2 regions of the Muricoccus vinaceus genome follow, and region 2 is predicted to be linked to the other one. Evidence: predicted binding sites of a transcription regulator. Region 2 holds the regulator's gene; the other holds the start of a gene.
The links. The regulator LexA, encoded in region 2, represses DNA repair genes until DNA is damaged. The targets are predictions, from matches to a motif close to TGTTCTANNTANGTTC.
Positions count from the first base shown of each region.

Region 1: ACFFIC_RS22380 (putative DNA modification/repair radical SAM protein) is a predicted target of LexA. The motif match lies at 3,191-3,206, and genes of this name have one in related genera.

Region 1 is NZ_JBHLVZ010000083.1:36,427-43,715, reverse strand. It holds gene ACFFIC_RS22390 (heavy metal translocating P-type ATPase) at 1-110, shown strand, start outside; gene ACFFIC_RS22385 (UdgX family uracil-DNA binding protein) at 124-1,821, opposite strand; gene ACFFIC_RS22380 (putative DNA modification/repair radical SAM protein) at 1,814-3,136, opposite strand; gene ACFFIC_RS22375 (DUF4170 domain-containing protein) at 3,340-3,573, shown strand; gene ACFFIC_RS22370 (glutathione peroxidase) at 3,581-4,072, opposite strand; gene ACFFIC_RS22365 (PQQ-dependent sugar dehydrogenase) at 4,069-5,226, opposite strand; gene trxA (thioredoxin TrxA) at 5,244-5,582, opposite strand; gene ACFFIC_RS22355 (hypothetical protein) at 5,811-6,227, shown strand; gene ACFFIC_RS22350 (twin transmembrane helix small protein) at 6,325-6,519, shown strand; gene ACFFIC_RS22345 (electron transfer flavoprotein subunit beta/FixA family protein) at 6,739-7,289, shown strand, end outside.
Region 2 is NZ_JBHLVZ010000084.1:257,692-264,980, forward strand. It holds gene trpC (indole-3-glycerol phosphate synthase TrpC) at 1-534, shown strand, start outside; gene moaC (cyclic pyranopterin monophosphate synthase MoaC) at 531-1,040, shown strand; gene ACFFIC_RS24335 (molybdopterin molybdotransferase MoeA) at 1,040-2,245, shown strand; gene lexA (transcriptional repressor LexA) at 2,351-3,082, shown strand; gene ACFFIC_RS24345 (ComEC/Rec2 family competence protein) at 3,133-5,316, opposite strand; gene gltX (glutamate--tRNA ligase) at 5,396-6,802, shown strand; gene ACFFIC_RS24355 (LysR family transcriptional regulator) at 6,783-7,289, opposite strand, start outside.

The DNA of each region.
Region 1 (7,289 bases), on a different contig from region 2:
CGGGCATCACCGGCCTTTGGCCGGCCGTGCTGGCCGATACCGGGGCCACGGTGCTGGTGACGCTGAACGCGCTGCGGCTGCTGCGGTACCGCTTCGGGGCGGCCGCCTGACGTCAGGCGGTGGTCAGGACAGCCCCCGCGCGGTGGCCGCCGCCTGGCCGAGGTCCTCCACGAAGCGGTCGTATTCGCGGGCCTTGGCGGCGGGGTCGGGCAGGCGCAGCAGGTAGGAGGGGTGGACGGTGGGGTAGAAGGGCCGGCCCTCGGGGTCGCGCAGCAGGGAGCCGCGCAGCTTGGTCACGGGCATGGCGCGGCCCGAGACGGCGCGGAGCGCGGTGGCGCCGAGGGTGACGATCAGGCGGGGCTGCACGAAGCCGATCTCGCGCAGGAGGAAGGGGCGGTAGAAGGTGATGTCGCCGGCATCGGGCGACTGGTGCAGGCGGCGCTTGCCGGTGGGCGTGAACTTGAAGTGCTTCACGGCATTGGTGACATAGGCCTCGTCCCGCGCGACGCCCGCCTCCTCCAGCGCCTTGTTCCAGAGGCGGCCGGCGGGGCCGACGAAGGGCTGGCCCTTCAGGTCCTCCTCGTCGCCGGGCTGCTCGCCGATGAACATCAGCAGGGGGTTCTGCGGGCCTTCGCCCATCACGGGCTGGGTGGCGTTGGCCACCCAGGGCGGCAGGTCGTTGCGCGCCAGCAGGTCGCGGCGGAGGGCGGCCTGGGCCTCGGGGAAGGGGAGCGTTTCGGAGAGCAGATCGGCGGGCATGTGGGCTTCAACGCCGGGGGCGCTGCCGGGCTGCGCCTCGCGGAGATGGGCGGGCAGGTGGACGTTGCGCTGGCGGCGTTCCGCGGGCGGGGTGGCGCCGCGCGCGACCATCTCGGCGACGCGCTTCGGGGCCTCGGCCATCAGGCGGGGGATGTCCTGCGCTTCCGGCAGGTTGCGCCAGTACTTCCTGGGCATCTCGGCGCGCATGGCGTCGGGCTTGAGGCGGGCGGGGTTGAAGATCGAGGCGAAGTAGGTGCGCCAGAGGCCCTCGGCGGCGTCCTCGGAGGGGGCGTCGGCGCGGCGGGCGCCGGGGCCGAAGGCGACCTCCTCCCCGTCCCAGTGGGCGGACAGCCCGGGCGTGAGGATGGACCAGCGCAGGGCGGCGAAGCGGCGGGCGAAGAAGCCGGCCTCGGCGCGCAGGATGTGGTGCTCGGGCTCGAACCAGGCGACGAAGCGGCTGTCCGGGGCGGGGGCGATGGCCGGTGATTCGGTCTGTGGTTCGGCGGGGGCTGGATCGGGGGTGGCTTCCGCGGGTTCCTCCAGGCGGCCGAGGTCGCGCAGCGCCAGCGCCACCGTGCGGGCGTCGCGGGCGCGCGCGGGATCGTGCGGGACCGCCGGGGCGGGCGGGGGCGGAAGGGGGGCGGCGGGCGCGCCGTTCTCCACCTTCACCTCCCGGAAGCGGACAAAGGCGTGCATCTTGTGGGCGTCGCGCCGGACGGAGCGGGCCATGGCGTTGGCACGGGCCACGGCGGGGTCGGCGGCGTCCTCCAGCAGGCCGCGCTCGCGCTGGAGGCGGTGCAGCAGGCCGTGCAGCAGCGCGAAGCGGGCGGGGTCGCGGTGGCGGGACACCAGGCGCGCGAGGTCCGGGAAGTCGCGGGGGACGCGGGGCGGCGGGGCATCGGGCGGGGGCGCGGGCGGGGCGCCGCCGCCGAAGAGGGGGACGGGGTCTCCCTCCACCAGCCAGTCCACCTCCTCGGGCGCGATGTTGGCCATGACCAGGGCGCGGGAGGCTTCCCGCCAGCCGTCGAAGTCGTCGGGGGTGGCGAGGCGGACGCTAAACATGGCCGAAGAGGGGGAGCTGCACCGGGCGGGCGATGAGGCCGGCGGGGAGGATGGCGTTGCGCTCCGCCAGCCCGTTCTGCGGGAGGACGAGGGCGCGGAGGTCGGCGCGGTCGAGCAGGCCGGCGCGGGGGTGGTGGTCCAGCGCCGTGACGAAGGGCGCGACCTTGCGCAGGCTGACGCGGAGGCGGGCGAGGTCGGCCATGCGGAAGGCGCGGACGCGGCGGGCGGCGATGATGCGGTCCACCGTCTTGGCGCCGAGGCCGGGCACGCGGAGCAGCATCTCGCGGTCGGCGCGGTTGATGTCCACGGGAAACACCGCGCGGTGCTTGAGGGCCCAGGCGAGCTTGGGGTCCACCTCCAGGTCCAGCATGCCGCCCTCGCCGCCGGCCATCACCTCGGGCGCGGTGAAGCCGTAGAAGCGGAGCAGCCAGTCGGCCTGGTAGAGGCGGTGCTCCCGCACCAGGGGCGGGGCCGAGGGGGGGAGGGCCGCGGCGGCGTCGGGGATGGGGGAATAGGCGGAGAAGTAGACGCGCTTGAGGCGGTAGGAGCCGTAAAGGTTGGCGCTGAGGTCGAGGATGGTGGCGTCCGTGGAGGCGTCGGCGCCGACGATCATCTGGGTGGACTGGCCGGCGGGGGCGAAGCGCGGGGCCTCGGCGCGGCGGCCGCCGGCCATGGCGATGCGGGTGGTGGCGGCCTCCCGGCGGGCCTCCTTGGCCTCGTCGATGCGGGTGCGGAGGCCGGCCATGGCGCGGCGGATCTGGCCGGCGTCCTTTTCCGGGGCGAGCGCCTTCAGGCTGGTGGGCTCGGGCAGCTCCACGTTGATGGAAAGGCGGTCGGCGTAGAGGCCGGCCTCGGCCAGCAGGGCGGGGTCGGCGTCGGGGATGGTCTTGAGGTGGATGTAGCCCTTGAAGCCGTGGGTGGTGCGGAGCTCGCGGGCGACGCGGACGAGCTGCTCCATCGTGTAGTCGGGGGAGCGGATGATGCCGGAGGAGAGGAACAGGCCCTCGATGTAGTTGCGGCGGTAGAAGTCGAGCGTCAGCTCCACGATCTCGCGCACGGAGAAGCGGGCGCGGCGGACGTTGGAGGAGGCGCGGTTGATGCAGTAGACGCAGTCGAACACGCAGGCGTTGGTCAGCAGCACCTTGAGCAGCGAGATGCAGCGCCCGTCCGGCGCATAGGCGTGGCAGATGCCCATGCCCTCGGTGGAGCCGAGGCCGCCGTCGCGGCTGTCGCGCTTCTCGGTGCCGGAGGAGGCGCAGGAGGCGTCGTATTTCGCGGCGTCGGCGAGGATCTCGAGCTTCTCGCGCAGCTCCATCGTGGGTGTCTTCCGGCTGGCATGGGCATATGGCCCCGCATCCCGCCGCCGCAAGAACGGACATGGAACGGAAGGCTTGGCGGCGGGTCTCTCCCGGCGGCTCCGCCGTGGCAGGGGCGCCGGATTCACATCGCGCCCGCGCTTGGGAAATGGTGGCCATGGGATTATGTGCTGCGGCGCATCATCCGCCGAACCGAGGTTTCATGTCCGATTCGCCCGCCAACCCCGCGCAGCTTCACTTCATCTGGGGCGGCGTCTTCACGGACGCGAGCTTCTCGACGCTGGAGCCCGGAACGGAGGAGGCCTACGGCCCCTATCACGACGGCCGCACCGCCGACCGGATCTGGAACGAGAAGGCGCGCCGCAACATCGACATCGCCAATCACCGGCTCTTCGTGATCACCGTGCCGCGGCCGGGTGGCGTGAAGGCGGGCTGAGGCCGGCTCAGGCGTCCAGCAGGCGCTCGATCTCGGCCGAAAGCTTCTCGGGCGCGGTGGCCGGGGCGAAGCGCGCGGCCACGCGGCCGTCGCGGCCGACCAGGAACTTGGTGAAGTTCCACTTGATGGCCTCGGTGCCGAGCGCTCCGGGGGCGGCGTGCTTGAGGTGGCGGAAGATGGGATCGGCGCCGCCCCCGTTCACCTCGACCTTGGCGAAGACCGGGAAGGTCACGTCGTACTTCGTGGTGCAGAAGGTCGCGATCTCCGCCGCGTCGCCCGGTTCCTGCCGCCCGAACTGGTTGCAGGGGAAGGCCAGCACCGAGAAGCCGCGCGGGCCGTGGCGGCGCTGCAAGGCCTCCAGCCCCGCGTACTGAGGCGTGAAGCCGCACTGGCTGGCGGTGTTGACGATCAGCAGGACCTTTCCGCGGTGATCGGCGAGCGGTGCCGCGCCGCCGCCGGGGAGGTGGGCGGAAAGGGCGAGGAGGTCGGGGTCGCTCAAGGGGCTGGCTCCAGCCGCAGGATGCGCCCGCGGGTTTCGTCGGTCAGGATGTAGAGCAGGCCGTCGGGGCCGGGCAGCACCTGGCGGAAGCGGGTGCGGCCCCAGAGCATCCGCTCCTCCGCCACCACGCGGTCCCCGTCCATGGTGAGCCGCATCAGGCCGGGCGGGTTGAGGGCGGCCAGGAACAGGTTGCCCTGCCAGGCCGGGAAGGCGCCGCCGGCGTAGAAATTGCCGCCGGAGGGGCTGATGGCGGGCGTCCAGTGGCGGAGCGGTTCCTCGATGCCTGGCGCGCTGGCGCGGCCGGTGCCGATGGGGCTGCCGTCGTAGTCGGTGCCGTGGGAGACCAGGGGCCAGCCGTAGTTCGCGCCGGCGCGGAGGAGGTTCACCTCGTCGCCGCCCTTTGCGCCGAACTCGATCTCGATGAGGGAGCGGGTGGCGGGGTTCACCGCGAGGCCCTGCGGGTTGCGATGGCCGTAGGTGAAGATTTCCGGCCGGGCGCCGGGACGGTTGAGGAAGGGATTGCCCCCGGCGGGGCGGCCGTCGCGCTCCAGCCGCAGCACCTTGCCGCCGAGGTCTGCGAGGTCCTGGGCGCGGGGCTTGTTGGTGAAGCGCTCCCCGGTGGAGAGAAAGAGCTTGCCGTCGCGGCCGAAGGCGATGCGGCAGCCGTAGTGGTTGCGGCCGGAGGACTGGGCGGGCGCCGCGTCCAGCAGGGTGCGGGTGCCCTCCAGGCGCGACATGTCCGGGGAAAGGGTGGCGGTGGCGAGGCGGGTGAGGACGCCGCCCTCCGCCGCGCCGGCGAGGCAGACGTAAATCTGGCGGGTGGTGGCGAAGTCGGGGGCGAGCGCCACGTCGAGCAGCCCGCCCTGGCCGGCGGCGACCACCTCCGGCACGCCGGGGATGGCGGGCGAGAGCTTGCCGTCCCGGGCGACGAGGCGCAGGCGGCCGGGGCGCTCCGTCACCAGCATCCGGCCGTCCGGCAGGAAGGCGGCGCCCCAGGGGCGGTCGAGCCCGGTGGCGAATTCGCTGACGCGGAAGGCGCCGCGCTCGCTCCGCACGGTTTCCTGGGCGGAAACCGGGGCGGACGCGCAGGCGGCCAGGCCCAGCCCGGCCCCCAGCGCCGCCAGGCAGGCGAGGCGCCGCGTGGCGCGGAGCACCACCGGTTCCGCCGGCGTCAGGCCTTGGCGCCGATCGCCTGGTCCACCCAGTCGCGCAGCTGGCCGCGCGGCATGGCACCGACCTTCATGTCCACGGGCTTGCCGTCCTTGAACAGGATCATGGTGGGGATGCCGCGCACCGCGTACTCGTTGGGCGTCATCGGGTTCTCGTCGATGTTGACCTTGGCGACCGTCAGCTTGCCCGCGTAGTCGCGGCCGATCTCGTCGAGGAGGGGGCCGACGGTGCGGCAGGGGCCGCACCACTCGGCCCAGAAATCGACCAGCACCGGGCCCTCGGCCTGCAGCACGTCGGTTTTGAAGCTGTCGTCGCTGACGGCCTTGGTGTTCTCGCTCATCGCTTGTTTTCCCGAATGGGCCCCGTTGGGGATCACCCCCGAAGGTCGGGGCGCGGGAGGGCGCGGTCAAGAAGCCGGAGGGCGGGACCCCCGCTCGTATTTTCGTGGGATCGTTTTCTGGGTTCGTTTTCTGGGTTCGTTTTCCGGGATCGTTTTCCGGGATCGTTTTCTGGGTTCGTCCGGCCCGGCGCTTTGCCGACCGGCGCCGCGCACCGGCGTTTCCCGGTCATGGACCAAGAACCCCCGCCCATGGTCGAACTGATCGAGTCCCGGCTGGAGCGCCTGGACCTTTCCCCGGAGGAGGCCTTTCGCCGGGCCGGGCTCCCGCCGGACCTGCTGCCCCGGCTGCGGGAAGGCACGGCGCCGGTGCCGCGGGGGGCGCGGCTGGTGCGGCTGGCGGAGGTGCTCGGCACCTCCGTGTCCTGGCTGGTGGGGCTGGACCCGGACGTGATGCCGCCGCAGGAGGTGCTGGAGGAGGAGCAGGGCAGCCTGGGGCTGCTGGCGGGGGACGAGGAGGCCCTGCTGCGCGCCTACCGTTCCCTGGATTTCCCGACCAAGGCGGCGCTGCTGACGGTGGTGCGGAAGATGGCGGGGCCGGACCCGGTGCCGGAGGTGCCGGCCAAGGGGAGGCGGCGTGGGGGTTGAAGGGGGATGCCCACGCGCCGCGGCGGGGCCCGGCATGCCCCGCGCGCGGGGGCGTGAACGTTGCCGCGGGGGCGGGCATGACCACATTCATCGGGTCATGATCACATTCCTCACCATTCTCGTCGGCCTCGGGATGCTCGGCACCCTCGGCACCCTCTTCTACGGCATGGTCGGCATGACCCGGGGAAGCGAGGACGGCCACAAAGCCAACGCGCTGATGCGCTGGCGCGTGACGCTGCAGGGGATCACCCTCGCGCTCTTCGCCCTGCTGCTCTACCTGATGCGGGGCTGAGGCGGGCGGCCTCTCCGGCCTGCCGGCGCCCCGCTCGCGGGGGTCCGGCTTGTGGCGGGTGGGGCCGGGCCGTATAGACCGCGCGGACTCCGGGCACCCGAGGCCCGCTTGCGCCTTTCTGTGCGCATCCGCTTCGTGTGTCCGCCTTTCCGGGGCCGCCCGTGGTCCCCTAAAACGCATCGGCCAGAGCCGCTGCCCAGCAGAGGACCGCCCTTCCGCATGAAGATCCTCGTCCCCGTCAAGCGCGTGGTGGACTACAACGTGAAGGTCCGGGTTCGCCCGGACGGCACGGGCGTCGAGACCGCCAACGTGAAGATGTCCATGAACCCCTTCGACGAGATCGCCGTCGAGGAGGCCGTGCGGCTGAAGGAGAAGGGGGTGGCGACCGAGATCGTCGCCGTCTCCATCGGCGTGCCCCAGGCGCAGGAGCAGATCCGCACCGCCCTGGCCATGGGTGCCGACCGCGGCATCCTGGTGGAAACCGCCGATGCGGTGGAGCCGATCGCGGTGGCCAAGATCCTCAAGGCGATCGTGGACAAGGAGGCGCCGCAGATCGTCATCCTCGGCAAGCAGGCCATCGACGACGACATGAACGCCACCGGCCAGATGCTGGCGGCGCTGCTGGGATGGGGCCAGGGCACCTTCGCCAACAAGGTCGAGGTCGCCGATGGCAGCGCGAGCGTGACGCGCGAGGTGGATGGCGGGCAGGAGACGGTGAAGCTGACGCTGCCGGCCATCGTCACGACGGACCTGCGGCTGAACGAGCCGCG
Region 2 (7,289 bases):
GCCACCTGCCTCTCGGTGCTGACCGACGAGCCCTGGTTCCAGGGCAATGCCGAGCACCTGCGCCTGGCCCGCGAGGCGACGAAGCTGCCCGTGCTGCGCAAGGACTTCATGATCGACCCCTGGCAGGTCTTCGAGGCCCGGGCCATGGGCGCGGATGCCATCCTGATCATCATGGCCGCGCTGAGCGACGCCGAGGCCGAGGCGCTGGAGGACGTGGCGCGCACGCTCGACATGGGCGTGCTGGTGGAGGTCCATGACGAAACCGAGCTGCAGCGCGCTCTGGGCCTGGAGACGCGGCTGATCGGGGTGAACAACCGCGACCTGCGTTCGCTCAAGACCGACATCTCCGTGACCGAACGCCTGGCCCCCATCGTGCCGGCGGACCGCATCCCGGTGGCCGAGAGCGGCATCCGCACCCCCGCCGACGTTCGCCGCATGGCCGCCGCCGGGGCGCGCTGCCTCCTCGTGGGCGAGCACCTGCTGCGCCAGCCCGATCCCGGCGCCGCCGCCCGCGAGCTGGTTCAAGCCGCTTGAGCGGCCCACAACCCGCCGGCGCCGACCGCGAAGGCGGTGCCCTCACCCATTTCGACACCGCCGGCCGGGCGGCGATGGTGGATGTCTCGGCGAAGGCCGAGACCGTGCGGGAGGCCACCGCGCGCGGGCGCATCGTGATGCAGCCCGAAACCCTGGCCCTGATCGCCGCCGGCCGCGCGGGAAAGGGCGACGTGCTGGGGGTCGCGCGGCTGGCCGGGATCATGGCCGCCAAGCGCACGGCGGACCTCATTCCCCTCTGCCATCCCCTGCCCCTGTCCTCCGTCTCGCTCGACCTGGACCTGGCGGCGCCGGACGCGGTGGAGATCGCGGCCACGGTGCGCACCGCCGGGCGCACGGGCGTGGAGATGGAGGCGATGACCGCCGTGACGGTGGCCGCGCTGACCATCTACGACATGGTCAAGGCCGCCGACCGCGGCATGCGGATCGAGGCCGTGCGGCTGGTGCGGAAATCCGGCGGCAAGTCGGGCCTGTTCGAGGCGCCCTGATGATCGCGGTTTCCGAGGCGCTGGAGCGCATCCTGGCCGGGCTGCGGCCGACGGGCGCTGAAACCGTGGCCCTGCCCGACGGCTGGGGGCGGGTGCTGGCCCGGCCCGTGGCGGCGCGGCTGACGCAGCCCCCTGTCGATGTCTCGGCCATGGACGGCTATGCGCTGCGGGCCGCCGAGGCGACGCTCGGCGCGCGGCTCCGCCTGGCCGGCGCCTCCCCCGCCGGACGCCCCTTCACCGAGGCCCTTCGGCCGGGCGAGGCCGTGCGGATTTTCACGGGCGGCGCCCTGCCGCCCGGCGCCGACGCCATCCTCCTGCAGGAGGACGCCCGGGCGGAGGACGGCCACGTCACCCCCACCGAAGCACCCCGCGCCGGCCGATGGATCCGCCGCGCCGGGCTGGATTTCCGCCTCGGCGACGTGCTTCTGCAGCCGGGCCGCCGGCTCAGCGCACGCGACGTCGGGCTGGCAGCGGCGGCCAACCACCCGTGGCTGCACGTCCACCGGCGCCCGCGTGTCGCGATCCTGGCCACAGGCGACGAGATCGTCCTGCCCGGGGAGGCCCTGCCGCCCGGGGGCATCGTGTCCTCCAATGCCCATGCCTTGTCGGCCCTCGTGCGGGCCGCCGGCGCGGAGCCGCTGGTGCTGCCCATCGCGGGCGACGACCGTGCGGCGATCGGCGCCAGCGCCGAGGCCGCCGCCGGTTGCGACCTGATCGTGACCACCGGCGGCGCCAGCGTGGGGGAGCACGACCTCGTCCAGTCCGCGTTGGAGCCGCTGGGCTTCTCGCTGGACTTCTGGAAGATCGCGATGCGGCCGGGCAAGCCGCTGATCTGGGGCGGGCTGCGCGGCGCGCCTCTGCTGGGCCTGCCGGGCAATCCGGTGTCGGCGATCGTCTGCGCCGTGGTCTTCCTGGTGCCGGCGCTGCGCCGCCTGTCCGGGCTTCCGGCAGCTCCCGTGGAAACCCGCTCCGCCCTGCTGGGCCGCCCGCTTGAGGCGAACGACCGCCGCCAGGACTACCTGCGCGCGGAGCTTTCGCGCGATACGCAGGGCCGCCAGGTGGTCACGCCCTTCCCCGTGCAGGACAGCTCCATGCTGGCGACGCTGGCGCGGGCCGATGCCCTGGTTGTGCGCGCGCCGGGCGCGCCGGCCGCCGGAGCCAACACCGAGGTGGAGTTCGTGGAACTTTCCTTTCTGGGAGTTTGAGGAACAGATTGACCGACACGGGAGAACTTTCATAGAACTTCCAGGTCGGTTGCCCGTTTGTTCGTGCAGAAGACTGCCCCTCGCCCCCAGGGAGACGCCCGGACCATGCTGACCCGCAAGCAGCACGAACTTCTCACCTTTATCGACCGGCACCTCCGGAACACCGGCTTCTCCCCGTCCTTCGAGGAGATGAAGGAAGCGCTGAACCTCAAATCCAAATCCGGAATTCATCGCCTGATCACGGCACTGGAGGAGCGCGGTTTCCTCAAGCGCCGTGCCCACCGCGCCCGCGCCCTCGAGGTCATCCGCGTTCCGGACAGCCTGTCGGCGCGCAGCCCCGCGCCGGCGGTTCCCGCCGCGCCCGCCCCGGCCACGGTTTTCCCCGCCAATGTGATCCGCGGAAACTTCGCCCAGAACCTGCCCGGCGCGGTGCGCACGGCGAATGATGCCGCCGCGGTCCACCTGCCGCTCTATGGCCGCATCGCCGCGGGCCTTCCCATCGAGGCGCTGCGCGACGGTGGCGAGAGCGTCGAAGTGCCGGCCGCCATGCTCGGCGGCGGCGAGCACTACGCGCTGGAAGTCGCGGGCGACTCGATGGAGGGCGCCGGCATCCTGGACGGCGACACCATCATCATCCGGCGCGGCGACACCGCCGACAGCGGCTCCATCGTCGTGGCGCTGGTGGACGAGAACGAGGTGACGCTGAAGCGCCTGCGCCGGCGCGGCAATTCCATCGCTCTCGAGGCCGCCAACCCGCGCTACGAAACACGGATCTTCGGGCCGGACCGGGTCAAGGTGCAGGGCCGTCTGGTGGGCCTCGTCCGCCGCTATCACTGAGCGGCCACAAAGGACCGGGAGGCCGGGGGAAGCCATTCCCCCGGCCTTTTTCATTCCGTTTCGGCTGCCGGCTCGGATTGCGGCTGCGCCTTCGGGGTGGGGACCGGAGGCACCCAGGGCCGCTCCCCGCGCGTCATGCGGTCCGACCGGATCACCACCCCTTCCGGCCTTAGCCAGACCGCGTGGGCACCGTCTCGCCAGACGCTGAAGCGGTCCACGCGCGGCGTCTCGCGGCACCGGCCGCGGATCGGTTCGAGCGAGAGCATCACGGCGGCCTTCCCGCAGCCGGTCTCCGCCATCACGGGCGGCGGTGGCGCGGCGGGCCCGCGTCGCGGGCGCGGGACCTCGCGCGGCGGCTGGCGCAGCAGGATGGCCGCCGGGCCTCCTTCGCGGAGGCGCAACAGGCAGGAAAGCGGCGTGCAACTGGCCCCTGGCAGCTCCCCCTCGCGCGGCAGGGTGGCGGCACCGTCCTCGCCCCAACTCCGCAGCCAGGATTCCCGCATCAGGCGGTTGGCACCCGAGGCGCGCTCCGACAGCACGCCGGCCGGGGTGGAAAGCGCCAGCATCCGCCCATCCGCCGCCACCAGGATGTCGGGCGGGGTGACCAGAAGGCCCGAGCACAGTCCCAGCACCATGACTGGCACCCCCGCCCAGCGCCAGGCAAGGCGCCAGAGGCAGAGCCAGCAGAGCCCGAGGGCGAAGAGGATCAGTCCCCAGCCCGGGATGGGCGGCGCGGCCATCGCGGCGCCGGGCCAGGCCGCCACGAACCGCCCCACGGCAAGCGTGGCCTCCACCCCCCAGCCCATGACGGCAAGGGCTGGCCCGTCCCAGCCCAGCGGCATCAGGAACAGCGCCAGCATGCCCGCCGGCATCACGACCAAGGAGGTGACGGGCACCGCCACCGCATTGGCCACGACGCCGTAGAGCTGCAGGCGGCCGAAGTGGTGGAGGCCGAAGGGCGTGGTCGCGGCGCCCGCCACCACGGAGGTGAGGATGAGGCCCAGAATGGCCAGCGCCGCCCGCCCCCGCCAGCCCCGCACGCGCAGCCGGCGGGAGGGTCCGCGCAGGGCCTCGGCGGCCGCGACCAGCGCCAGCACGGCGGCGAAGGACATCTGGAACGAAGGGCCGAGCAGAGCCTCCGGACTGAACAGCAGCACCATCCCCGCCGCCACGGCGAGGGCGCGCGGCGAAAGGGCACGGCGGCCGGTCAGGATGGCCAGCGTCACCAGCGCCGCCATGGCGAAGGATCGCAGCATGGGCACGCCCGCGCCCGTCAGCAGCGTGTAGCCGCCGCCCATCGCCAGGCCCAGCACCGCCGCGGCACCCTTGGAATCCATCCGCAGCGCCAGCCATGGCACGGCGGCGATGCCGGCGCGCAGCAGCAGGAAGCCGGTCCCGATCACGATGGCCACGTGCAGGCCGGAGGGCGAAAGCAGGTGTGCCAGCCCGGCGTCGCGCAGCGCCGCCAGTTCGGCCGCCGGAATGGCCGACTGGGATCCCGTCAGCAGCGCCGCCGCCACCGCGCCGGTTCCGCCCGGCAGAGCGGCGGCGACGCGCGCCTCGATCCCCGCCCGGAGGCTGGAAAACACCGGCGCCTTCCCCTCCGCCAGGATGGCCGCCGGGTTCAGCGCGAAGCCCGATCCCGCAAGCCCCGAGAAGAAGGCCGCCCGCTGGAAATCGAAGGCGCCTGGATAGGCCGGGGCCATGGGCGGGCGAACAAGGGCGCGCACGGAGATGGTGTCCCCTGGCCGGGGCCGGGCGGGATCGGCGTTCCGCAGGCGGATGCGGAGCTGGCGGGCCAGCGGCGCCTCCCCGTCCAGCCGCGGCGCGTCCAGCAGCAGGCGGCGGCCCTCGGGCAGCAGGTCCACCGCCGCCACGGTGCCTGTGACCACGGTGGCGGTGCGCGGCAATGCCGAAGAGCCGGGTGCGTTGGCCGCGTGGAACAGGGGCGCACCGAACCCCAGCGCCGCGGCGCCGACCAGCGCCAGGGCGGCGCCGGTGAGCGGCCACCGCCCCACAGCCAGAGCCGCCAGCAGCAGCGGCGGCCAGGGCATCGCGAGCCAAAGGAGGCCGGGCTCGGCCGGCAGCCCGAAATAAATCAGGACCCCCGCGCCCATGGCCACCGGCAGCCAGAGCGGCCAGCGCCCCCATTCCGCGGCCACCCAGCCCCGAGCGCGCTCGGAAAGCGGGGGACGGGGCTCGGCAAGGGGAAGCGGCGCGGCGTGAGCGGACATGGGCGGGACCCATGCTAGCGCAAACACATCACGCGGGCGTGAGGAGTCAACAGCGCGGCCTTGCGTGATAGAGGGGCGCATGACCGTCCGAACCCGCTTCGCCCCCTCCCCCACCGGCTACCTCCACATCGGGGGGGCGCGCACCGCCCTCTTCAACTTTCTCTTCGCGCGCCACCACGGCGGCCGGTACCTCCTGCGGATCGAGGACACGGATCGCGCGCGCAGCACGCCCGAGGCGGTGCAGCAGATCCTGGACAGCCTGGACTGGCTGGGCCTTTCCCCGGACGAGCCGCCGGTGATGCAGACCTCTCAGGAGGCGCGGCACGCGGAGGTCGCGCGCGCGCTGCTGGAGAAGGGCGCCGCCTATCTCGCCTTCGACACGGCGGAGGAGCTTGTCGCGATGCGCGAGCGCGCCCAGGCCGAGGGCCGCCCACCCCGCTACGATGGCCGCTGGCGCGACCGCGACCCGGCGGAGGCCCCGGCCGGCATCGCCCCCGTCATCCGCATCAAGGCGCCCCGGGACGGCGAGACGGTGGTCCACGACCTCGTGCAGGGGGAGGTGCGGGTCCAGAACAGCGAGCTGGACGACATGATCATCCTCCGCTCCGACGGCACGCCGACCTACCTCCACGCCGTGGTGGTGGACGACCACGACATGGCCATCACCCACGTCATTCGCGGCGACGACCACCTGACCAACACCTTCCGCCAGTGCATGGTCTATGACGCCATGGGCTGGGCGCGTCCGGAATTCGCCCATATCCCGCTGATCCACGGGGCGGACGGCGCCAAGCTTTCCAAGCGGCACGGCGCCGTGGGGGCGCTGGAGTTCCGCGACCAGGGCCTGCTTCCGGAGGCCGTGTGCAACTACCTGCTGCGCCTGGGCTGGGGCCATGGCGACGAGGAGTTCGTGCCGCGTGAGCGGGCGATCGAGCTGTTCGACCTCAAGGATGTCGGCCGCGCCGCCTCGCGCATGGATTATGCGAAGCTGATGCACCTGAACGGCCAGTACATCCGCGCCGCGGCGCCGGAGGCGCTGCTGCCCCGCGTGCTGGCCCGGCTGGGCGAGGTCGGCGAGGCGCAGGCGGCCCGGATCGCCGCGCTGATCCCCGACCTGCAGCCGCGCGCCCGCAGCCTGGAGGAAATGGCGGAGGGCGCCCGCTTCGCCCTCGCCTCGCGCCCCCTGAAATACGAACCCAAGGCCGCGCTGGCGCTGGAGGACCATGTGGCGCGGGAGCGGCTGGCGAGGCTCTCACGCGCGCTGTCCGCCATCGAATGGGACCGCGCCGGGCTGGACGCCGCGCTCCGCCAGTTCGCGGAGGCTGAGGGCGTGAAGCTCGGGCAGGTGGCGCAGCCGCTGCGCGCCGCGCTGACCGGCAGCCTGCAATCCCCGCCGATCGACGCCGTGCTCTTCGCGCTCGGCCGCGAGGAAAGCCTGGCCCGCATCGGCGACGGGGCCGAGGGCGTCACCCTGGTGGGCGGCTGACGGGTTCCGCGATGGTGGCCAGCGCCGCGAGCAGCCGTTCCAGCAGGGCCTCGCTCAGCGCCGGCAGTCGCCGGTCCGTCGGGACGCAGACCGCGAGCGCGGTGCGGGAATGCGGCGCCGAGTCCAGCGGGCGCCAGACCAGCTCGCCGCGCGTCTCGTCCGCCAGCACATCCAGGCGGGAAAGATAGGCGACCCCGAGCCCCGCGCGCGCCAGGGCCCGCATGGGCAGCACGCGGTTGCACTCGGCGAGCGTGACGAGGTTGACCCCCGCCGCCTGCACGGCCTGCGCGATCTCCCATCGCCCGGCGATGCTGGCATCGGGCAGGATGGCAGGCCAGGCGGCGCAATCCCGCAGGCTCGGCCGGGCGGCGGTGGCCAGCGGGTGCGAAGGCGCGACCACCGCCCCCATGGGAAAGTGAAAGCGCCTGACCACGCGGGCCGGGCCGGGCTCGGCGGGGTTGAAGCAGGCGCCGAGATCCGCGGTGCC